Regions from separate parts of the Micromonospora parva genome, predicted to be linked through region 1. Evidence: riboswitches for the same ligand, from Rfam matches in the RefSeq annotation. Region 1 holds a riboswitch; the other holds the start of a gene.
The links. A riboswitch is a leader RNA that binds a small molecule or an ion and turns the genes downstream of it on or off. The one in region 1 is predicted to bind ZMP and ZTP.
Positions count from the first base shown of each region.

Region 2: linked by a shared signal. The riboswitch ahead of AB0C03_RS02890 (bifunctional 5,10-methylenetetrahydrofolate dehydrogenase/5,10-methenyltetrahydrofolate cyclohydrolase) and the one ahead of AB0C03_RS07925 (glycine hydroxymethyltransferase) in region 1 are both predicted to bind ZMP and ZTP.

Region 1 is NZ_JBEZFX010000002.1:586,317-597,465, reverse strand. Features, by position in the region: gene AB0C03_RS07960 (AMP-binding protein) at 1-398, opposite strand, end outside; gene AB0C03_RS07955 (SGNH/GDSL hydrolase family protein) at 713-1,990, shown strand; gene AB0C03_RS07950 (cytochrome P450) at 2,057-3,268, shown strand; gene lipP1 (LipP1 family hormone-sensitive lipase) at 3,276-4,265, shown strand; gene AB0C03_RS07940 (alpha-hydroxy acid oxidase) at 4,258-5,361, shown strand; gene AB0C03_RS07935 (aminotransferase-like domain-containing protein) at 5,365-6,693, shown strand; gene AB0C03_RS07930 (hypothetical protein) at 6,770-7,021, shown strand; gene AB0C03_RS07925 (glycine hydroxymethyltransferase) at 7,099-8,535, opposite strand; ZMP/ZTP riboswitch at 8,554-8,643, opposite strand; gene AB0C03_RS07920 (SDR family NAD(P)-dependent oxidoreductase) at 8,794-9,600, shown strand; gene AB0C03_RS07915 (hemerythrin domain-containing protein) at 9,854-10,354, opposite strand; gene AB0C03_RS07910 (NAD(P)H-hydrate dehydratase) at 10,434-11,149, opposite strand, start outside.
Region 2 is NZ_JBEZFX010000001.1:647,635-658,783, reverse strand. Features, by position in the region: gene AB0C03_RS02925 (vitamin B12-dependent ribonucleotide reductase) at 1-742, shown strand, start outside; gene AB0C03_RS02920 (GNAT family N-acetyltransferase) at 851-1,894, opposite strand; gene AB0C03_RS02915 (MarR family winged helix-turn-helix transcriptional regulator) at 1,994-2,473, shown strand; gene AB0C03_RS02910 (DUF397 domain-containing protein) at 2,582-2,764, opposite strand; gene AB0C03_RS02905 (helix-turn-helix transcriptional regulator) at 2,796-3,005, opposite strand; gene AB0C03_RS02900 (hypothetical protein) at 3,130-3,318, shown strand; gene AB0C03_RS02895 (hypothetical protein) at 3,706-3,888, shown strand; gene AB0C03_RS02890 (bifunctional 5,10-methylenetetrahydrofolate dehydrogenase/5,10-methenyltetrahydrofolate cyclohydrolase) at 3,936-4,835, opposite strand; ZMP/ZTP riboswitch at 4,849-4,930, opposite strand; gene AB0C03_RS02885 (RNA polymerase sigma factor) at 5,071-5,640, shown strand; gene AB0C03_RS02880 (CU044_5270 family protein) at 5,651-6,622, shown strand; gene AB0C03_RS02875 (FAD-dependent monooxygenase) at 6,633-7,745, opposite strand; gene AB0C03_RS02870 (TetR family transcriptional regulator) at 7,850-8,446, opposite strand; gene AB0C03_RS02865 (FAD-dependent oxidoreductase) at 8,532-9,689, shown strand; gene AB0C03_RS02860 (DUF2332 domain-containing protein) at 9,783-10,718, shown strand; gene AB0C03_RS02855 (MerR family transcriptional regulator) at 10,727-11,149, opposite strand, start outside.

The DNA of each region.
Region 1 (11,149 bases):
ACCGGTGTGCCGGGCAGCGCGGCGGCCAGTTCCGGGCCCAGGCTGGCCCGGTCCCGGGCGTCGTAGACCAGGGCGTCGGGGCGGGCCAACCTGATGAACTCGTCGACCTCCCGGCGCGCGGTCACCGGGGCGACCCACATCGTCCGGCAGCCGAGCAGGTGCAGGGCGAGTTGGAGCAGCGGACCCTCCACCGCGTTCGCGACGGTCACCAGCACCGCCGACCCGGGCCGTACGCCGTGCCGGGTCAACGTCGCGGCCATCGCCCGGACCCGGGCGGCGGCTTCGGTGTAGGTGAGTCGCCGATCGGCGCCGACCAGCGCCTCCCGATCGCCGAATCCGGCGAAGAGGTCCAACACAGTGTGCACGTACGTCGTGGTGTGCTCGGGTCCGTCAGTCATCCGGCAGCCCCCATCCGAGAAAGCGGCGGTCCCCGGGCAGCTCCCGGTGACGACGCGACGGTGGCGCGCTTGGGCGACCGCACCGCCGCCGCCTGGAAGCCTAGGCCGGAAACGACTGGTCGGAACCGTGCCGAGTGGGCGATCCGGGCGGCCCGCCGGACATTTGATCGCGTCGATCAGGTTGATTGACGCCCGTCAACGGCGGCGGCTAGGTTTCTGGACCATCGTCCAGGCGGGCGCCGTCAGCGGACGGCCCTGGGCTGCCACACGATGGAGGTTCCATGGCAACGGCAACCCCGAAGAGATGGCCTGTCATCGCCGCCGCGGCCGCGCTGTTGGTCGCCGGCGCACCCGCCGTCGTCGCCAGCGCCGGCCCGTCCGGCACCACCGCCAGCCGACCCGACCGCGCCGAGTGGGCGGGCAGCTGGGCCACCGCTGTCACCCGGGGCAACTCGGTCGGTTTGACCAACACCGGCCTCAACAACCAGAGCGTCCGGATGATCGTGCACGTGTCGGTGGGCGGCCCGGCGCTGCGGGTCCGGTTGAGCAACCTCTACGGCGAGCAGGCGGTCCAGGTCGGCCGCGCCACCGTCGCCCGGCCGAACACCGCGACCCCCGACGACCTCTCCGACATCGACGCGGCGTCGGTGCGCCCGCTGACCTTCACCGGCGCCACCACGGCGACCATGAACCGCGGCGCGGAACTGCTCAGCGACCCGTTGCCCTTCCCGGTCGCCGACGACAGCGACCTGGTGCTCACCGTGCACTTCCCGACGCCGACCGGCCCGACCACCTTCCACGGGCAGTCCCAGCAGGCCAACTTCATCGGCGCCGGCGACCTGACCGGGGCGGCCGAGGGCGCCGGGTTCACCACCCGTCCCACCTGCTGCTGGTTCTTCCTCTCCGGCGTCGACGTGCAACGCAAGGGCAGCCCCGGCGCGCTCGTCGTGCTCAGCGACTCCATCGGTGACGGCAACGGCAGCACCGTCAACGCCAACCGGCGCTGGCCCGACCTGCTCGCCGACCGGCTGCTGGCGGACCGGCCGGACAAGCGCACCCCGGGCGTGCTCAACCTGAGCCTGGCCGGCAACCGGCTCAACCACGAGGGCACCGAGCCGGGCGACGGCGACTACCCCGGCTACTACCAGCTCGGCCCGAACGCGGCGGCCCGGCTCAACGAGGACGTCTTCGGCCAGACCGGGGTGCGGACCGTCGTCACCCACCTGGGCATCAACGACATCTGGATGTCGAACGACACACCCGAGGCGATCATCGCCACCCTGCGTCAGATCAACCAGCAACTCCAGCAGCGCGGGCTGACCAGCCTGGTGGCCACGCTGACGCCGTACGAGGGGCACGGCGCGCCGGGCGTGTGGACGCCGCAGAAGGAGGCCACCCGGCAGGCGGTGAACGCGTACCTGCGTGGCAGCCGGGAGTTCGACGGGCTGTTCGACTTCGACCGGGTGCTACGTGACCCGGCCCGGCCCAGCCAGTTGCTGGCCGCGTACGACTCGGGGGACCACATCCACCCGAACGACGCCGGCAACCAGGCACTGGCCAACGCGGTGCCGCTGCGGCTGCTCGACCTGTGACACCGGCCGGGGGCGGCGGGTGATCCCCGCCGCCCCGGCCATCGACATCCTGGGGAGGAGTTGGCCGTGGACGTGGCGGAGATACTGACCGGCCTGTACAGCGAACAGGGCAGACAGGACCCGTACCCGTGGTACGCGCAGCTGCACCAGCTCGGCCCGATCAGCGCGGTGCCGCCGCGCGCCGAGCACCGCACGGTGGCCGCGGTGGCCGTCGGCTACGACCTCGTCGACGAGTTGCTGCGCGATCCGCAGTGGACGAAACAGCCGCCGCCGGGCTGGGAGGAACAGGAGATCCTGCGCACCTTCCAGACCTCGATGATGTTCGTCAACCCGCCCGATCACACCCGGATGCGGCACGTCTTCTCCCGCACCTTCACGCCGCGCCGGCTCGGCGCGCTGGAACCGGTGATCCTGCGGGTGGTCGACGAGCTGCTGGACCGGATGGCGGACGCCGGCCCGGGCGTCGTCGACTTCGTGGCCGACTTCGCGTACCCGATCCCGGCCCTGGTGATGGCCGAGTTCATCGGCATCCCGGCCGCCGAGTTGCCGTGGTACCGCGAGCGGGTGGAGTGGATCGACGAGTTCCTGGACGTGGCGGGCAAGACCCCGCAGCGGCTGGCCGCGGCCAACACCGCCGCGCGGGAGTTGCGGGGCTTCTACCGGGAGCTGCTGGCACACCGCCGCCGGGCACCCGGGGACGACCTGCTCAGTGGGTTGGTCGAGGCGCTCGACTCCGGGGAGGTGGAGCTGACCGAGGACGAGTTGATCAGCAACCTGATCGTGCTGTTCAACGCCAGCTTCGTCACCACCGTCTACATGTTCAGCAACGGGCTGCCGTTGCTGCTGGCGCAGCCGGAGACGGTCGCGGCGCTGCCCAGCGACGCCACACTGGCGCAGGGCTGCGTCGACGAGGTGTTGCGGTTGGCGAGCCCGGTGCACTTCCTGGCCCGCGCCGCGCCGGCCGACACCGTGTTGCACGGCGTGCCGGTCGCCGCCGACGACAACGTGCTGATCATGATCGGGGCGGCCAACCGGGACCCGGCCCGCTTCCCGGCCCCGGACGCCTTCGACCCGACCCGTGCCGGCCCACCGTCGCTGGCCTTCGGTGTCGGCCTGCACTTCTGCCTGGGCGCGGCGGTGTCGCGGTTGGAGGGTCGCCTCGCGCTGCCCCGGCTGTTCGCCCGGTTCCCCGCGCTGACCGTCACCGAGACGCCGACGTACAGCGGCAGCCTGTTCCTGCGCGGTATCGACAAGCTGCTGGTCAGCACCGGTGGATAGGAGCGACATGACGCTGCATCCGGAGGTGGCGGCGTACCGGGCGGCCCGTGCCGCGGCCGGCACCCCGCCGCTGTACACGCAGACCCTCGCCGAGGCGCGCGCCGCGGACCTGGCCGCGATCCGCGCCGGCGGCGGCCCGGTCGAGCCGGTGACCGAGGTACGCGACGAGCGCATCCCCGGCCCCGCCGGGGAGCTGCCGCTGCGGGTGTACCGGCCGAGCGGGCCGGGTCCGTTGCCCACGGTGCTGTACTTCTTCGGCGGCGGCTGGACGCTCGGCAGCATCGACACCGCCGACGGCATCTGCCGGCGCCTGGCCAACGCCGTGCCCTGTCAGGTGATCACCGTCGGCTACCGCCTCGCACCGGAGCACCCCTTTCCGGCGGCGGTGCACGACTGCCACGCCGCCACCTCGTGGATCGCCCGGCACGCCGACCCGCTGGGTGTGGACCTGACCCGGCTGGCGGTGGGTGGGGACAGCGCCGGCGGGAACCTGGCCGCGGCGGTCACCCTGCTCAGCCGGACGGACGGGCCGCCGCTCGCCGCGCAACTGCTGATCTACCCGAACACCGACCAGAGCGGCGACCCGGCCGGCGACGACGACCCGGCGCTGTTCAACAGGCATTCGGTCGCCTGGTACCGGAGGCACTACCTCTCCGACCCGGAGCACGCCCGGGATCCGCTGGCCTCGCCACTGCTCGCCGACGACCTGTCCGGGTTGCCGCCGGCGTTGGTGATCACCGCCGAACTGGACCCCCTGCGCGCCGAGGGGCAGCGGTACGCCGAGCGGCTGCGCGACGCCGGTGTGTCCACCCGCCTGGCGCACTACCCGGGCATGATCCACGGGTTCTTCGCCATGCCGGGAACCTTCACCGACGGGCGGCGGGCGCAGGAGAACGCGGCCGCCTTTCTCCGGGAGCGCTTCGGGCTGTCGGCCGGGCCGGAAGCCGCCCAGGTGGACGAGCCGGCCGTGACGGGCCCGGGGATGGCCGATGGCTGAGCGGGTGCTGACCGACCTGCCGGCCGTCTCGCTCGCCGACTACGCCGAGCGGGCCCGGACCGTGCTGGCGCCGGACGTGTGGGACTACCTGGCCGGCGGCAGCGCGGCCGAGGTGACCCTCGCCGCGAACCGGCACGCGCTGGACCGGATCGCGGTGCTGCCCCGGGTGCTGCGTGGCGTGGACACCGTCGACCTCGGCGCCGGCCTGCTCGGCAGCCGGTACGCCATGCCGGTCGCAGTGGCGCCGATGGCGTACCAGCGGCTGGTGCACCCGGACGGGGAGCTGGGGCTCGCGGCGGCGGCCGGCGCGGCCGGCATCCCGTACCTGGCGAGCACGCTGGGCAGCACGCCGATCGAGCAGGTGGCCGGCGTGGGCGCGGACGTCTGGTTCCAGCTCTACTGGCTGCGCGACCGGGCTCTCGTCCGTGACCTGCTGGACCGGGTCGTCGCGGCCGGGTGCCGGGCACTGGTGGTCACCGTGGACGTCCCGGTGCTCGGCCGACGTCCCCGGGACCTGCGCAACGCGTTCCGGCTGCCGGCTGAGGTGGTCGCCGCGAACCTCCCCGAGGGTCGGGACGCGCTGGCGCACTCCGGTGCTCCCGGGGTGTCCGCGATCGCGGCGCACACCGCCGCGTCGTTCGCGCCGGCGCTGCGCTGGGCGGACCTGGCGTGGCTGCGCGAGCAGATCGACCTGCCGCTGGTGGTCAAAGGGCTGCTGGATCCGCGGGACGCGACCGAGGCGGTACGGGTCGGCGCGAACGCGGTGGTCGTCTCCAACCACGGTGGGCGGCAACTGGACGGTGCACCGCCGAGCGTCACCATGCTGCCGGAGGTCGTCGACGCGATCGGGGGCAGCTGCCAGGTGCTGCTGGACAGCGGCATCCGCAGCGGCACCGACGTGCTGCGGGCGCTGGCGTTGGGTGCGTCCGGGGTGCTGGTCGGCCGGCCGCTGCTCTGGGCGCTGGCCGTCGGCGGCGAACCGGCGGCCCGGGACGCGTTGGCGCTGCTCGCCGCCGAGCTGACCGACGCGCTGACCCTGGCCGGCTGCGCCGATCCGGTGGCGGCCGGCGAGCTGCGTACCCTCCGGGTGGGTTGAGCGGTGACCGCCACCGAACCTGTCGACCTGGCCGTCGCCGACCTGCACCCCGCGCTGGGCGATCCGGCGTTGACGTCGATGAACTTCCTCAACGAGGTGTCCGAGCGGTACCCGGCGGCGGTGTCCCTCGCGGCCGGCCGGCCGTACGAGGAGTTCTTCGACCTCGCGGCGGTGCACCGGCACCTGGACACCTTCCACCGGCACCTCGTCGACGACCTGGGGCACCGACCCGAACAGGCCCGGCGGCTGCTGCTGCAGTACGGCCGGACCAAGGGCATCGTGCACCACCTGATCGCCCGTAACCTCGCCGTCGACGAGGGGATCACCGTCGACGGCGAGGACATCGTGGTGACCGTCGGCTGCCAGGAGGCCATGTTCCTGGTGCTGCGGGCGTTGCGGGCCGGGCCGACGGACGTGCTGCTGGCGGTCGCACCGACCTACGTCGGGCTGACCGGCGCGGCCCGGCTGGTGGACCTGCCGGTCTGGCCGGTGGCCGGTGGGCCGTCCGGGATCGACCTGGCCGACCTGGCCGCCCAGGTGCGCCGGGCCCGGGCGGCGGGGCTGCGGCCGCGCGCCTGTTACCTGATGCCGGACTTCGCCAACCCGTCCGGGGTCAGCATCGACACCGCCCACCGGCGGCGGTTGCTGGAACTGGCCGGGCAGGAGGAGCTGCTGCTGCTGGAGGACAACCCCTACGGCCTGTTCCCCGTCGACGACGGATCGCGCCCGCCCACCCTCAAGGCGTTGGACACCGGGCGGCGGGTCGTCTACCTCGGCTCGTTCGCCAAGACCGTGCTCCCCGGGGCGCGGGTCGGGTACGTGGTCGCCGACCAGCGGGTGGCCGGCCCGGACGGGCGGGTCGGTCCGTTCGCCGATCAACTCGCCATGATCAAGAGCATGGTCACTGTGAACACGTCGCCGATCGCGCAGGCGGTGATCGGTGGCCGGCTGCTGGAGCACGGTTGCAGTCTGGTGGCCGCGAACACCCGGGAGCGGTCCGCGTACACCAGGAACCTGCGCCACCTGGTGGCCGGCCTGGCCCGGCGGTTCCCGCCCGGGGCGGACGGCGCGGCGGCCGTGCGGTGGACAGTGCCGGCTGGCGGGTTCTTCGTGGTGGTGACAGTGCCGTTCCCGGTCGACGACGCGTTGCTGGACCGCTCGGCGCGCGACCACGGGGTGCTGTGGACGCCGATGGCGCACTTCTACGACGACACCGCGCCGGTCCACGCGTTGCGGTTGTCGGTCAGCGCGGTCACGCCGGAGCAGATCGACGTCGGGTTGGACCGGCTGGCGGCACTGATCACCGACGAGCGGGCCCGGCGGGCGGGTTGACGCACCGCGTTCACCTGATGGCAATGCGCGACGACCCGTGTGCCGCCGTCCTGGTTGGACGGACATAATAAGGCCCATGGTTGCCTGGGAGTACGCCCTGCTCGTCCGTCGCTATCAGGGACAGGGCCGCAATTTTCACGTCTCGTTCGTCTGGTACGCGCCGGACGGCTCACGCAAGGACATCACCGCGTACGGCGACACGGCCATCGCGCACCTCAACCGCGCCGGCCGGGAGGGGTGGGAGCTGGTCTCCGCCGCCGAGGACGTCAACAACGTCCAGGGCAGCACCGAAGTCCACCGCTACCACCTGAAGCGCCCCATCGTCTGAGGGTGTCGGCCCGCCGCCGGTGCCGCTCACCGTGAGTGAGCGGCACCGGCGGCGGTGCCGTCGGCGGGTGCCGCCGCTCAGGCCAGGTCGATGCCGGGGTAGAGCGGGTGGGTGGCCAGCAGGTCGGTGGCCTGACGGGCGACCTTGTCGGCCAGGCCCGGGTCCAGGGTGTACTTCGCCTTCGACGGGGTGCCGTCGGCGTTGGCGCCGGCGGTGGTCTGGGTCAGCACGGTGTGGATCAACTCGGCGGTCTGGTCCATCTCGGCGGTGCCGAGGCCCCGGGTGGTCAGCGCCGGGGTGCCGATCCGGATGCCGGACGTGTACCAGGCTCCGTTCGGGTCCTGCGGGACCGAGTTGCGGTTGGTGACGATGCCCGAGTCGAGCAGGGCCTGCTCGGCCTGCCGGCCGGTGAGCCCGTAACCGGACACGTCGATCAGCACCAGGTGGTTGTCGGTGCCACCGGTGACCAGCTTCGCGCCCCGGCGCAGCAGGCCCTCGGCGAGCGCCTGCGCGTTGTCCACGATCCGCTGGGCGTAGTCGGCGAAGTCGGGCCGGCGGGCCTCGGCGAGCGCGACCGCCTTGGCGGCCATCACGTGCGGAAGCGGGCCGCCGAGCACCATCGGGCAGCCCCGGTCCACCTGGTCGGCGAGCTCCGGCTGGCAGAGCACCATGCCGCCGCGCGGGCCACGCAACGACTTGTGCGTGGTGGTCGTGACGATGTGCGCGTGCGGCACCGGATCGAAGTCACCGGTGAAGACCTTGCCGGCCACCAGGCCCGCGAAGTGCGCCATGTCGACCATGAAGGTGGCGCCGACCGAGTCGGCGATCTCGCGCAGGATCCGGAAGTTCACCTTCCGGGGGTACGCCGAGTAGCCGCCCACCAGGATCAACGGCTTGAACTCCCGGGCGGCCTCGGCCACCCGGTCGTAGTCGATCAGGCCGGTCGCCGGGTCGGTGCCGTAGCTGCGCTGGTCGAACATCTTGCCGGAGATGTTCGGCCGGAAGCCGTGGGTGAGGTGGCCACCGGCGTCCAGCGACATGCCGAGCATCCGCTGGTTGCCCAGCTCGCGGCGCAGCGCGAACCAGTCGGCCTCGGTGAGGTCGTTGACCTGGCGGACCTGGGCCTTCTTCAGGGCGGGGGACTCCACCCGGTCGGCCAGCACCGCCCAGAAGGCGACCAGGTTGGCGTCGATGCCCGAGTGCGGCTGCACGTACGCGTGCGCGGCGCCGAACAGCTCCCGGGCGTGCTCGGCGGCGAGCGCCTCGACGGTGTCGACGTTCTGGCAGCCGGCGTAGAAACGGCGGCCGACGGTGCCCTCGGCGTACTTGTCGCTGAACCAGTTGCCCATCGCCAGCAGGGTCGCCGGGGAGGCGTAGTTCTCGCTGGCGATCAGCTTGAGTGACTCCCGCTGGTCGGTCAGCTCGGCGCCGATGGCGTCGGCGACCCGCGGCTCGACAGCCCGGATCACCTCAAGGGCGCTGCGGAATGCGGTGGACTCGGCGTTGCGGGACATGCGACCTCCTACAGACGTGCGGAAGGCCCAGGCGCTCGGCAGACGTCCTCATGACGGGGCCGCTCCCCGATGGTTATCCATCCCCACGCGCCAGTAACGGCCCGCGACGATCGTACCGGGCCGGGCCCGGTCGTTCGGGCCGCCCTCCGGGAGGCGACCCCCGCCGATGTGGTTGGGCGCTGCGTCGCGGGGCACACGGTAGGGGACCACCGCACCGTCACGGGTGCGGCCAGGGTTCGCACAGAAGGAGTCGAGAACATGACCACACCCACCTCCGACCGGCCGCTCGCCCTGGTGACCGGGGCCTCCAGCGGGATCGGGTACGAACTGGCGGCGCAGTTCGGTGAGCACGGCTTCGACCTGGTCATCGCCGCCGAGGACGAGGGCATCGAGTTGGCGGCACAGCAGCTGCGCCGGGACGGCGGACCGCAGATCTGGTCGGTCCGCGTCGACCTGGCCCGCGAGCAGGGCGTGACGGAGTTGGTGGCCGCCGTCACCGCGACCGGACGACCGCTGGACGCGCTGGCGCTCAACGCCGGCCGGGGTGCCGGCGGCGCCTTCGTGGGCGGCACCGACCTCGCCGACGAGCCGGAGATCGTCGACCTCAACGTGCGCTCGACGGTGCACCTGGCGAAGCGACTGCTGCCGGGGATGGTCGAGCGGGGTGCGGGCCGGGTGCTCTTCACCTCGTCGATCGCCTCGACCATGCCGGGGCCGTTCCAGGCGGTCTACAACGCGTCGAAGTCGTTCGTGCAGTCCTTCGCCGAGGCGCTGCGCAACGAGTTGAAGGACACCGGCGTCACGGTGACCTCGCTCATGCCTGGACCAACCGACACGGAGTTCTTCGACCGCGCCGAGATGGAGGACACCCGGGTCGGCTCGGGTAAGAAGGACGACCCGGCGAAGGTCGCCGCCCAGGGCTTCGAGGCGATGATGAGGGGCGATCAGACGGTCACCGCCGGGTCGCTGCTGAACAAGGTGCAGACCGCCGCCGGCAAGATCATCCCGGACAAGCTCAAGTCCGAGCAGCACCGCCGGATGGCCGAGCCAGGATCAGGAAACTGACCCCCCCGCCCGCACTGACCCCCCCCGCCCCCCGCCCCCCGCCTCCGCGATCTTGCACTTTCTGTCGCGACAAAACCCACCAAACATCGCTAACCAGCAACAGAAACTGCAAGATCGCGTGGGCGTGGGCGTGGGCGTGGGCGTGGGCGTGGGCGTGGGCGTGGGCGTGGTGTGGGCTTGTGCGGGCGGTGCACGACGAAGGGCCCGGCGTGAGCCGGGCCCTTCGTCGTGAGCTTCGTGGTGAGTGGCGGCCTCAGGCGGTCACCGCGTCCATCGCCTTCTTGATCGCCTTCGGCGCGGTGGGGGTACGCGGCGCGTCCGCCCGCAACGCGATCATCTTCTCGCCGATCTCCTGCAACTGCTTGCGGCCCAGCGCGTCGCGGACCTTGGGGAACCACTCCTGCTCTTCCTCCTCGACGTGGTGGGTGACGTTCTCGATCAGCACTGTCGTCTTGGCGGTGAACCGCTCGTCGTCGGCGTCCATGGCGGCCAGTTCGGCGCAGAGCACGTCGGCGACGTGGTGTTCCTCGTACGACTCGAGAATGTCGTCCTCCAGGTCGGGCAGCAGCCGGCGGACCTCCGGATACATCACCTCGTTCTCCAGATAGGTGTGCACCGTCAGCGCCTCCAGGATCTGGTCCACCAGCTTCTGCCGCTGGCTCGCCGGCCCCTCCTCGGCGTCCTGGAAGGCCTTGAACAGGCGGCGCATTTCCTTGTGGTCCTCTTTGAGCAGGACGATGGCATCGGTCGACACCGGTATGACCTCCCTGAAAAGTCTCCGCTGGTGGGTTTTCGGTACCCCCACGCCGACTGCGGAAACAGATGAAACCGTCTCAGACCATCGCCAGGGTGCGGGGGATCTCGTCGAGCAACTCCCGAGCCAGAAAGCCGATCCGGCCGTAGCGGGGAATCAGCCGCTGGCCGCTCACCGAGTGCGCGAACGAGCCCCAGCAGGCCGCCTGCGCAGGGTCGGCACCCCGGGACAGCAGCCCCGCCAGCAACCCGGCGAGCACGTCCCCGCTGCCGGAGGTGCCCAGCCCGGCGTCGCCGCTCTCCTCCCGCCAACCCCGCCCGTCCGGGGCGGCCACGTGCCCGTACAGCGACACGACCGCCTCGTACCGGGCGGCCAGCTCGGCCGCCTCGGCGTCCAGGTCGTCGCCCGGGTCCCGCCCGAGCAGGTGCCCCGCCTCGGTGACGTTGGGGGTGAGCACCACCGGTCGACCGGAGCCGACCAGCAGGTCCGGTGCGTGGCTGAGCGCGCCGAGGGCGTACGCGTCGAGCACCAGCGACGTGTCCGGGCGGGCCGCCTCCAGGACCAGGCCCAGCAGGCGGTTGGTCTCTTCGATGGCCTTCAGACCCGGGCCGAGCGTCACCACATCGGCCTGCGCGACCAGGTCGCCGAGTTGTCCGTCCCGGTCGGCGGCCACCGCGCCGTCGGCGGTCTCCGGCAGCCCGACCACCAGCGCCTCAGGCACCTGGATGCTCAGCGCGGCGGCGCTGGACTCGGCGGCGGCCAGCTGGAGCACCCCGGCGCCGGCGCGCAACGCGG
Region 2 (11,149 bases), on a different contig from region 1:
AGCCGCCGCGCCGGCCGCGGTCGAGAAGGTCATCGAGTACCGGCCGGTGCGTAAGCGCCTGCCGAAGAAGCGCCCGTCCGAGACGGTCAGCTTCTCCGTCGGTGGCGCCGAGGGTTACCTGACCGCGTCGTCCTACCCGGACGACGGCCTCGGTGAGGTCTTCCTCAAGATGTCCAAGCAGGGCTCCACCCTGGCCGGCGTGATGGACGCCTTCTCGGTGGCCATCAGCATCGGCCTGCAGTACGGCGTGCCGCTGGAGACGTTCGTCAGCAAGTTCACCAACATGCGCTTCGAGCCGGCCGGCATGACCGACGACCCGGACGTGCGGATGGCCGCCTCGGTGATGGACTACATCTTCCGTCGCCTGGCGTTGGACTTCCTGCCCTACGAGCGCCGCGCCGAGCTGGGCATCTTCACCGCCAGCGAGCGGGCCGCCCAGCTGCGGGCCGAAGCCGACGCGGAGGCCGCCGGGGTCACCGGCGCCGAGCTCACCGCGATGGCGTCATCCGCGCCGGTCGAGGCTCCGGCCAAGACTGAGGCTGTCGCCCAGCCGGCCCAGGAGATGGCCGACGTGGCCGTCGCCAAGCCGGCTCCGACAGTGGGTTCCAGCACCGAACTGCTGGAGGCCGTGATCGGCAAGGCCGCCGACGCGCCGCTCTGCTTCACCTGCGGTACGAAGATGCGCCCGGCCGGTAGCTGCTACGTCTGCGAGGGCTGCGGCTCCACCAGCGGCTGCAGCTGACGTAGGCAATAAGCGCTGCCCCGGCTCCCCTTCTGGGAGGCCGGGGCAGCGCCGTTTCCAGGCTCTTCCATCCCCGGGCGCGTGCAGAGGTAAGCGCCCAGCCAGCGGCTATGAGCGTGCATTCTCACCGAGTCTCGAGTGTCGGTGCTCGGGCGTAGGTTCAGCGTCCTTGGTGAGGAGCGCGGTTCCGTCCGTGCTGGTCGATGGCACGAGCTCGTATCCCTCGCTGTGGTAAAGGTTGATGTTCCGCTGGCTATTGGAACCTGTGAACAGGACGATGCGGCGGATGCCCGGGTCGGCGGCGGCTTCGGCGGTGCGCAGGAGCCACCGGCCGAGCCCGTGACCGCGTAGGTCCGGTACGACGGCGAGGCGTCCCACGTGCCAGTCGGTGCCCGCGCGGCGGGTACGCACCATGCCCAGGAGTCGACCGTCCAGCCAGACGCCCGTGGTGTGCTGGTCCGCCAGCCACTCGCGGACCTGCTCCAGCGACTCGTGCAGGGCAGGTATGGCCAAGGTGTCGTTGACGACGGCTTCCTCTACCCAGCAGCACCGCTGCAGCACGGTGACCTCGGGCGCGTCGTCGGGGGTCAGCCGCCGCGCATACGAGCCCGGCACGGGGCCAGCGACCGTCCCGGCGCCTGCCCGTTCGCGCATCGGCCGGAGGGCGTGGGAGACCCGGACCAGTTCGTTCAGGAGGCCTAGGCTCGCCGCATCGCGCGCGGCGTCGGGGCGCAGCCGTCCGTCGTCCAACGCGTCACCGATGCGGATCGCGACCGTGGCGCCCAACGGGACCAGTCGCAGCGTAGTCACGACCTGCTTGGCGTGCTGGACCGACCGCGTGCCGGCCGACGTGTTGCCGTAGCTGACGAAGCCGATCGGCTTCCACGCCCACTCGCGGCCGAGGTAGTCCAGCGCGTTCTTCAGGGTCGCCGGCATCCCGTAGTTGTATTCCGGTGTCACCACGATGAAACCGTCCGCCGCGTCCACGATCGAACTCCACCGACGGGTGTGTTCCTGCCGGTAGATGCCCGACGACGGATGTTCCTCCTCGTCGAGGAACGGCAGATTCAGGTCGACGAGGGCCACTGGCACCAACTCGACGCCAAGCTCGGCGGCGCAGGGCGTGATCGCGTCGATCAACCACTGCCCGATCACCGGGCCGAGGGCCCCTGGGCGCGTGCTGCATACCAGGACGAGGAGGCGGAGCGGTTTCGTTGACATGGAAACGAAATATAGGGGTAGGTTGTTTACATGTCAACGAGACCTGAGGTAGCGCAGGTGCACTGGTTGAACCCGGACGAGGAGCGGGCGTGGCGCGCGTTTCTGCGGGTGATGGTGACCGTCCAGGCCGGCACCTCGGGTGACCTGGCGGCGATCGGACTCTCGGAGCCCGACTACGAGGTGCTGAGCACCCTGTCGGAAAGACCCGACCACACCAGCACCCTGCACGCGCAGGCCGACAAGATGGGCTGGTCCCGCAGCCGGCTGTCCCGGCACGCCAGCCGGATGGAGGAGCGCGGCCTACTCCGGCGCACTCCCGACCCGGCCGACGGTCGAGGTTGCCTCCTCGTGCTTACCGAAGAGGGCCTGGGCGCCCTCACCACGGCCGCACCCGCCCACGTCGAGTCGGTACGACGCCATTTCATCGACCGGCTCACGCCAGAGGACCTCACCGCCATCGAACAGATCGCCCGGCGCCTGGAGGCCCCCCAACCGGACAGCGGCCGGTAGGCGCACCCCGCGGGCATCGCCATCCGCTGGGCAGCCGGAACGGGCCTCCACTGCTAGGGGTCGGCCGAGGGCACGGCATGCCTGCTGCTCTGGTATTGCGGCCGGGAGCTACCGGATGCTGCGCACGAACCCCGTCCAGGCGCCTCTCGTGAAGCGAAGGGTCGACCCGTTGGGGTCCTTGCTGTCGCGCACCGCGATGCTCGTATGCAGTTCGGCGACCTCGACACAAGCGCCGCCGTTGTTGTCGCTGTGGCTCGACTTGCGCCAGACCAGGCGATCCGAAGTCTCCATGCCCGATCGGATCAGCTCCTGATTTGCGGGATTAGCGGTCTTCGTCGCCCTCAGTTGGGCGTGGTGGGCGATTGTGCTTGGCCCACTCGTCCACCTCGTCCGCGTCCCAGATGGTCGTCCCGATGAGGCGGGCCACCGGCTCGGGGAAGCCGGGTCGGCGGGTGATCTGGAGTACCCGCTGGCGCGACACGTTGAACAGGGCGGCCAACTCGCCAGGCCCGTACAAGCGCGGTCGCTTCACGACCTGAACGTAGGCGCGACTTTCAGTTGACTATTGTCACTTGCAGATTGACAAGACACGGCTGAGTGGTGTGTGGTGAAGTGGTCACGCCAGGCGACGGCGCGACAACTCGCGCGGAGGTCGGGTGCCCAAACACGTGCCGTACGACGACTACCTGCTGGCGGTGGCGCTGACGTTGGCTCGGCGCCATCGGCCGGTCTGGTCGTGGCAGCGGTGGCGGCGGATCTGCCGATGTGGCGCCGACCTGCCGTGCCGAGCCCGGCACCGCATCCCGATCCGCCGAGGCCACTGGCCAGGGGAGGAGCAGGAGTGACCGAGGATCAGGTCGGACGAATCTTGTCCGTGCACCTGCCCGGCGTTGACGGGCTCTGCGCCGGCTGTCGCTGGTGGTGGGCGCGGCTGTCCCCGTACCCCTGTTATCAGGCGGAATGGGCGGTCCGCTGGCACGCCCGGTCGGCCATCCGGCGCTTCCTGGATGGTCGGCCGTGACCACCCACGGCCCGGTCCTTCCGGTGTGGACCTGCGGCGGCTGCGCTGCACATTGGCCCTGCCGGACCCGGCGCACCGAGCTGGTTGCAGAGTTCGAGGGCACACCTGTGTCGTTGGCCCTCTATATGGGGTTCTACCTGGTCTGGGCGGCCGAGGATCTGACCTGGGTGCCCGCCGGGCTGCTGCACCGGCGTTTCCTGGGCTGGGTCCGGTGAGTCTGATCCGACGGGGCGATGAGCGGTTCCACTACAGCGACAACTCGCACAAATGGATCCCGCCGGATCCGGACTACGACCAGGGCGTCTGGGACGAGATGGTCCGGCAGCACCAGCTTCAGCACCTGGAGGAGATCTCCAACCGCAGAAAGCCCGTTGGATCACCTGATGCCGAGTAGCTGTGGACGACCGGGCTGCTCAGCATCAGGCGATCTCGGCGACCGGGTTACTGGCTCGCGCGTTCGGCGGCGCGTACCGCGTTGCGGAACAGCATCGCGACGGTGGTCGGGCCGACCCCGCCGACCCGGGGCGTGATGGCGCCGGCGACCTCGGCGCACGCTTCGTCCACATCGGGCAGGAGCCGCCGACCGTCGTAGCGGACGCCGGCGCCGATGACGACCGCGCCGGGCTTGACGTGCTCAGGCCGCACGATGCCGGGTACGCCGGCGGCGGCGACGAGGATGTCGGCGCGGCGGGTGTAGCGGTCCCAGTCGGGCACGCCGGTGTGCACGACGGTGACGGCGGCGTTGGCGGTCGGGCGCTTCTGGGCGAGCAGCATGGCCAGGGGGCGGCCCAGGGTGGCGCCCCGGCCGAGGATGACGACCTCGCGACCGGCGACGGGGATCTCGTGGTACGCCAGGAGGGCTTCGATGCCGGCGGGGGTGCACGGCAGCGGGCCGGGCAGCCCGACGGCGAGGCGTCCCATGTTGAGCGGGTGCATGCCGTCGACGTCCTTGTCCGGGTCGATGGTCTGCAGCGCGGCGTCGTAGTCCAGGTGCCCCGGAACGGGGTACTGCACGAGCAGTCCGTGCACGGCCGGGTCGTTGTTGAACCGGGCGATGGCCTGGTGCAGCTCCGCCTGGGTGGCGGTGGCCGGCAGGTGCGCGTGCGGGGAGTCGAACCCGAGCGCGGCGGCCTGACGCTGCTTGATGGCGATGTAACCGGCGCTGGCGTCGTCGTCGCCGACGAGGATGGTGGCGAGGCTCGGTGTGATGCCGCGCTCGCGCAGACGGGTGGCGGCAGCCGCGGTTTCGGCCAGGACGGCTGCGGCGACTGGTGCGCCCGGCAGGAGTCGGGCCGTGCCCGACGGGTTGCGGTTGTCGACGGATGGGCTGGTCGTGGTCACGATGGTCCCTCGACGCAGGCGCCCAGGCGGTCGACGCCCGCGAGAGGCTCCCCGATGGTTTCACCATCCCCGTGCCGCCAGTCGCCGGTGCTTCGATAATGCCGCATCACCAGGGCGGTTGCCCAACTGGACCGGCAGCGCCGCGTTCCGCGCCGGGCGGGAAGCGGCATTACGGCGTAACACCCGCGCTCCGCCGTACGAAGAAGGGGTGTGAAGGCGCGAGAGAGGACGGCCCGTGAGTGAGCCCGACCGAGCCGATGACGACATTTCCGGCATCGGCACCGATCCGGTGGCCTTCGAGGTCTTCTACCGGCGGCACCTGGAGGCGGTGGGCCGGTTCGTGGCGCGGCGGGTCGACGATCCACACCTCGCCGCCGACCTCACCGCCGACGTGTTCCTGGCGGTGATCGAGTCGGCGGCCGGCTACCGGCCGGACCGGGGTAGCCAGATCGGCTGGCTGTACGGGGTGGCCCGCAACGTCATCGGCGACGAGCGGCGTCGGGCGGCCCAACGGCTGCGGGTCGCCGGTCGTCTGGCCGGACGGCGGGACCTGGGCCCCGATGACATCGCCCGGATCGAGGAGCGGATCGACGCCGAGGAGGCCGCCCGCCGCACGTATCGGGCGCTGGGCGACCTCCCCGAGGGCACCCGGACGCTTGTCGAACTCGTCGCCGTGGACGGCCTCACCGTCGCGGAGGCGGCGACAGTGCTCGGGATGTCGCCGGTCGCCGCCCGGGTCCGCCTGCATCGCGCCCGTCGGCTCGTCCGCGCCGTGCTCGCCCGCCCTGCCACCACCCTCGCCTGAGGAGACGGAGATGACGATGAACGAGACCGAACGGTCGCCGCAGGGTTTCGAGGAGCAACTTCTCAGGGATCTGACCGCACACGTGGCCCATCGGGGCGAGGCGGCGTCGGAGGCCCGTCCCACCGGTCGCCGTACCCGGTTTCTCAGCGGTTGGCGCCTCGCCGGAGCGTTCGGGCTGGCGGTGACGTTGACCGCCGGTGCGCTGGTGGTCCAGACGATCAAACTGGGTGATCAGCCGCCGCCGACGGCCAGCGCGTCGGAGATCTTCCACCTGGCGGCCGACGCCGCCCGGCAACAACCGGAGCTCACCGCCCGTCCCGACCAGTACGTCTTCACGGAGATCCTGGCGACGACCCGGGAGTTGCCGGACAGCGGCCCGTACCTGACGATCCGGAACCAACTGTGGCAGTCGGCCGGCGGAGTCGCGTACACCCAGGGGCGGTACCGACCCGAGGCCGATCCGAACGGGTGGAGCGGGCTGAGGGAGCTCCGTATGAACGATGCCGGCGATCCCGAGAAGAAGCTTGACGCGTTCCAGCCGCCCGCGTACCACGGCGGCCTGCCCACCGACCCGGACGCGCTGCTGCGATACCTCCGGAAGCACCCGGTCGACCTGCACCTTCCCGAAGGCGCCGACGAGGAGGCCGTGTACGGGGACGAGAGCATGGCGTACACCACAGCGCGGTCGATGCTTCGCGGCTACGTGCCACCCCGAGCGCTGGCGGCGCTGTACGAGGTGCTGGCACGGGAGCCCGGGGCGGTCGTCATCTCCGGCGACGTGGTGGACGCCGCCGGCCGGCACGGGGTGGCGATTCGGATGCCCGGTGTGATCGGTGGCAACGTGGACCTCATCTTCGATAGGGACTCCCACGTCTACCTCGGCACCCGCAACTCGGTGATACGCAACGGCAAGGAGTCACTGGAGTCGGCCGCCGCCGTCCTGCGGGTCGCCATCGTCGACCGGCCGGGCCAGGTGCCGTGAGCAGCGCCGGTCAGGGCTGGGCGAACAGCGGCCCGTAGTTCGAGCGGAACATCTGCTCGCCGAGGCGGCGCATCACCAGGTCGCGTAGCGCGGGCGGGAGCCCGGTGGCCTTGTCGCGGCGGTGCGTCTGGCTGAGCACCCAGTTCGTCCGTGGGCGGCGCCGCGCCTCGAAAGCGCGCAGCGCGTCGGCGACGGAATCGGCGGCGGCCAACGACGAGGCGAGCACGACAGCGTCCTCCAGCGCCATCGCCGCACCCTGGGCCATGTTCGGCGAGGTGGCGTGGGCGGCGTCGCCGACCAGCAGCACCGGCCCCCGGGCCCAGGAGTCGAGCACCACCTCCTGGTTCGGCCCGGCGTGCAGGGTGCTGTCGTCGTAGTCCAGGGCCTTGAGCATGGTGGCCACCGGCTCGCTGTACGTCGCAGCCAGGTCGTCGCGCCAGCCCTGCCGCTCGGCCACCGGGCCGTCGTTGTAGTAGCAGTACGTCTGCTCGGCGCCGATCGGGATCGTCAGGAACTGCCTCCCGCGCCCCAACTGCACCGACCAGACCGGGTCGTCGTCGATCCGCGGAGCGACCCACCGGTACGCGTACTGCCCGAGGTCGCGGGCGGCCTGGCCGTCGAAGGCGAGCCGGCGGACGGTCGAGTGCACCCCGTCCGCGCCGATCACCAGGTCGTACCGGTCGGTGCTGGTGTCGTCGAACTCGACGGCGACCTGGCCGCCCTCCTGCAACAGCGCGACCGGCTGGCGGCCCCAGCGGATCGGGGCGTCGCCGACGCCGTCGAGCAGCGCCCGGTGCAGCTGCGCGCGGGGCAATGACACGCACGGCCCGACGCCCCGCCAGAGCGCTGCCACGTCGATGTCGAAGAGGCGACGCCCGCGCTGGTTGGCGCTGCGCTGCCGGGTGATCTCCACGGCGACGTCGGCGACCGGCTCGCGCAGACCGAGGACGTCGAGCATCCGCGTCGCGTTGCCGGTGAGGTAGATCCCGGTGCCGGAGCCGGTCGGCCCGGACGCCCGCTCGACCACGTCGATCGTCGCGCCCCACTCGCGCAGCGCGGCCACCGTCGCCAGTCCGGCGACACCTCCGCCGACGATCAGTACCCGGACACCCGCACCCCGCACGACCCGTTCCTCCCGTTGCCCCTGCCCGCTGAGCTGCTGATCAACGGTCCGGCCGCCGCAGAACTCTACGGTGCCGGCGGGCCGGTGCGGGCCAGGGGGCGGGCTCAGGACGTGACGGCCGGGAAGCTTTCCACCAGCGCGGTCACGGTGTGCTGGATGCGTGCGTGCGCCACCTCGTCGGTCGCGTCGATGAGGGCGACGTGGTGCAGCACGCCCACCACGGCCAGCGCCAGCGCCTCGGTGTCGACGCCCGCTGGTAGCCGTCCGCGCTGTCGTTCGGCGTTCAGGTAGTCGACGACGGCGCGTTCGAGGCTCTGCGGCACGGTGCTGCCGGTGCCCAGTACCGCCTCGACCTGTGCGGCCAACGCCGGCCGGCAGGCCATCAGCCGGGTGACGCCGCGCAGGACGATCAGCGGGGTCGCGAGGATCGCCGCGCTGAGGTTCGCGGCGATCGTGCCGGTGCCGGCGCGGGCGGGAAGGCCGGCCGCGGTGCCGGCGATCTGGAAGCTGCGGTCGACGGCGTAACCCACCAGGAAGTCGTCGAAGTTCGCGAAGTGGGCGAAGAGCAGCCCGGTGGCGACGCCGGCCTCGCCGGTGACGGCTCGGCTGGTGAGCTGGCCGGGACCTGCGGCGGCGATCAGGCGCTCGGCGGCGGCGAAGAGGTGCTGCCGGGGCTCAGCGATGGGAACTCCGCGTGGCATTCCCTGAGTCTAGGCGGGTTGTGCGGGGATGAGCATCTGCTCATAATGTTTGAGCAGATGCTCATTCTGGTCTTGGGGAGTGCTGATGAAACGAGCGGTGATCGTCGGGGCCGGCATAGCTGGTCTCGCGACGGCCCTACGTCTGGCGCAGGACGGGTGGCATCCGCTCGTCGTCGAACGATCTCCGACCCGGCGCAGCAGTGGCTACCTGGTCAACCTGCTCGGCGCCGGCTACGACGCGGCCGAGCGGCTCGGGCTGGTTCCGGCGCTGTCCACCCACGCGTTGGGCCCGTTCACCACAGTGCTGGTCCGGGCGGACGGTCGCCCGAAGCTCACGGTGCCCGCCGCGGTCGCCGAGGCGGCGCTGGGTCCCCGAACCATGACGGTGTTCCGCGGCGACCTCGAAACCGCATTGTACGAGGCGGTACGCGACCAGGTGGAGATCCGCTTCGGCACCACCGTGTCCACAATCGACGCCACCGCCGACCGGGTGCGGATCAGCCTCAGCGACGGCACCACGTACGACGCCGACCTGCTCGTCGGTGCCGACGGCGTGCACTCCACGACCCGGGCGACGATCCTCGGCCCGGACCATCGGGTCGACCTGCCGTACGTCGTGGCGGCCTTCCCGCTGGCGCACCCGGTGCCGGAGGTGCCCGAGTCGTCGGCGACGACCTTCATCGGCCCCGGGCGCACCGCGGCGATCGTCAACCTCGGGCCCGCCCGCTCGTCGGCCTTCTTCACCTACCGGTGCGCCGACCCCGCTCGGGAGTTGGCACGCGGACCGGTGGACGCGATCCGCGCGACGTTCGGAGACCTGGCCGGGGGAGTGCCCGAGGCGATCGGTCACCTCCAGACCGACCCGGCCGGGGCGTACTTCGACCGGGTCAGCCAGGTGGACAGCCCACGGTGGAGCACCGGCCGCGCCGTCGTGCTCGGCGACGCGGCCTGGTGCGTCACCCTCTTCGCCGGGCACGGCGCGGGACTGGCGCTCGCCGGCGCCGACCAACTCGGTGCCGCCCTGCGCCGGCACGGCGACGACATCCCGTCCGCCCTGGCCGGCTGGGAGACCGGCCTGCGCCCCGAGGTGACCAGGCGGCAGGCGCTCGCCCGCCGGGGCATGTACCAGTACGCGCCACCGAGCCGGCTGCACGTCTGGATGAACGACCTCACGATCCGAGCGGTCACCCTCCCCGGCATCCGCGGACTCGTCCGACGCGGCGTCGAACGGCAGAACCGCTGACCAGCGCCGCGAACCGGGTACTGGCCGTCATCCCGGGTGCGGTCGCCGTAGCAGCGGACGGTCCGGCCATCGGGCAGGTGCCATCATCGGGCCATGACGATCAGCGAGCAGTACGTCGACTTCGCCGTCCGGGAGGCGCGCGGGGTGTCGCCCACGTACGAGCGCCTGTCGCAGGCAGTCGCCCACGACGAGGACCTGCTGGCCCTGCTCGACGGGCTACCGCCGGCCAAACGGCAGCCGAACCTGCTGTTCGGCGTCGTCCGCTGGCTCGGCGGCCCGGTCGACGACCCGGTCACCTTCCACGACTACGTGCTGACGCACTGGCCGGCCATCGAGGCGCAGATGCTCACCCGGGCCACCCAGACGAACGAGGCGGGCCGGTGCGCGGTCCTGCTGCCGCTGCTCGCCGCGTTGCCACAGCCAGTGGCCCTGCTGGAGGTCGGCGCGTCGGCCGGGCTCTGCCTCTACCCCGACCGGTACGGGTACCGCTACGGCGATCACCAGGTCGGCTCCGGTGAGCCGATCCTCGACTGCGCTGCCGACGGGTTGGTGCCGCCGGCACGCCTACCCCAGGTGGTGTGGCGGGCCGGCCTGGACCTCAACCCGCTCGACGTGACCGACCCTGACGACGTGTCCTGGTTGGACGCCCTGATCTGGCCGGAACACGCCCACCGGCGGGTCCGGCTGCGCGCCGCGGCGGCGATCGCCGCGGCCGACCCGCCGCTGCTGGTCCGCGGCGACCTGGTGGACGACCTGCCGGCGCTGGCCGCGCGGGCACCGGCCGACGCGACGCTCGTGGTCTTCCATACGTCAGTGCTCTACCAGGTGCCGCCCCCGCGCCGGGAGGCGTTCGTCCGGTTGGTCCGCGAACTGCCGGGGCACTGGGTGGCGGCCGAGGGGCCGGAGGTGCTCCGGTACGACGCGTTGCCCGCGCCGCCGAACGACGCGCTGCACAACGTTCTCGCGCTCGACGGGAAGCCGCTGGCCTGGGCCAGAGGCCACGGCCAGGCGATGACCTGGTTCGGCTGACGGGCGGGTCAACGAGCCGGCTCGGGCATCCGGGCGCGCAGGGCCCGGATGAACCAGTCCACCGCCGGCGCTGTCGCGGTGCCGGTCGACCAGCCGTTGAGCACCGCCAACAGGTCGAGGTAGCGGTCCCGGCGGGGGTCGTTGGCCGGAACGAGCCGGTCGAGCAACAGCTGGCGCAGGTCGGCGTCGTCCGGGTGACAGCGCAGGCGCGCATACCGGCCGGTGACGGCGGCGACCACCGGGTCGGCGTCCGGGCTGGTCGGGTCGAGACCGGCCGTCAAGGCGGCGGCCACCGCGTCCCGGACCACCGCGACGGCGTCCGGGCGGGGCAGTCCCGGGACGTCATGATCGGCGGCGTGCTGCCGTACCAGCAGCCGCATCCGCTCCCGGAACCCGGGGTCCCGGCACAGCTCGACCAGCTCCAGCCACGC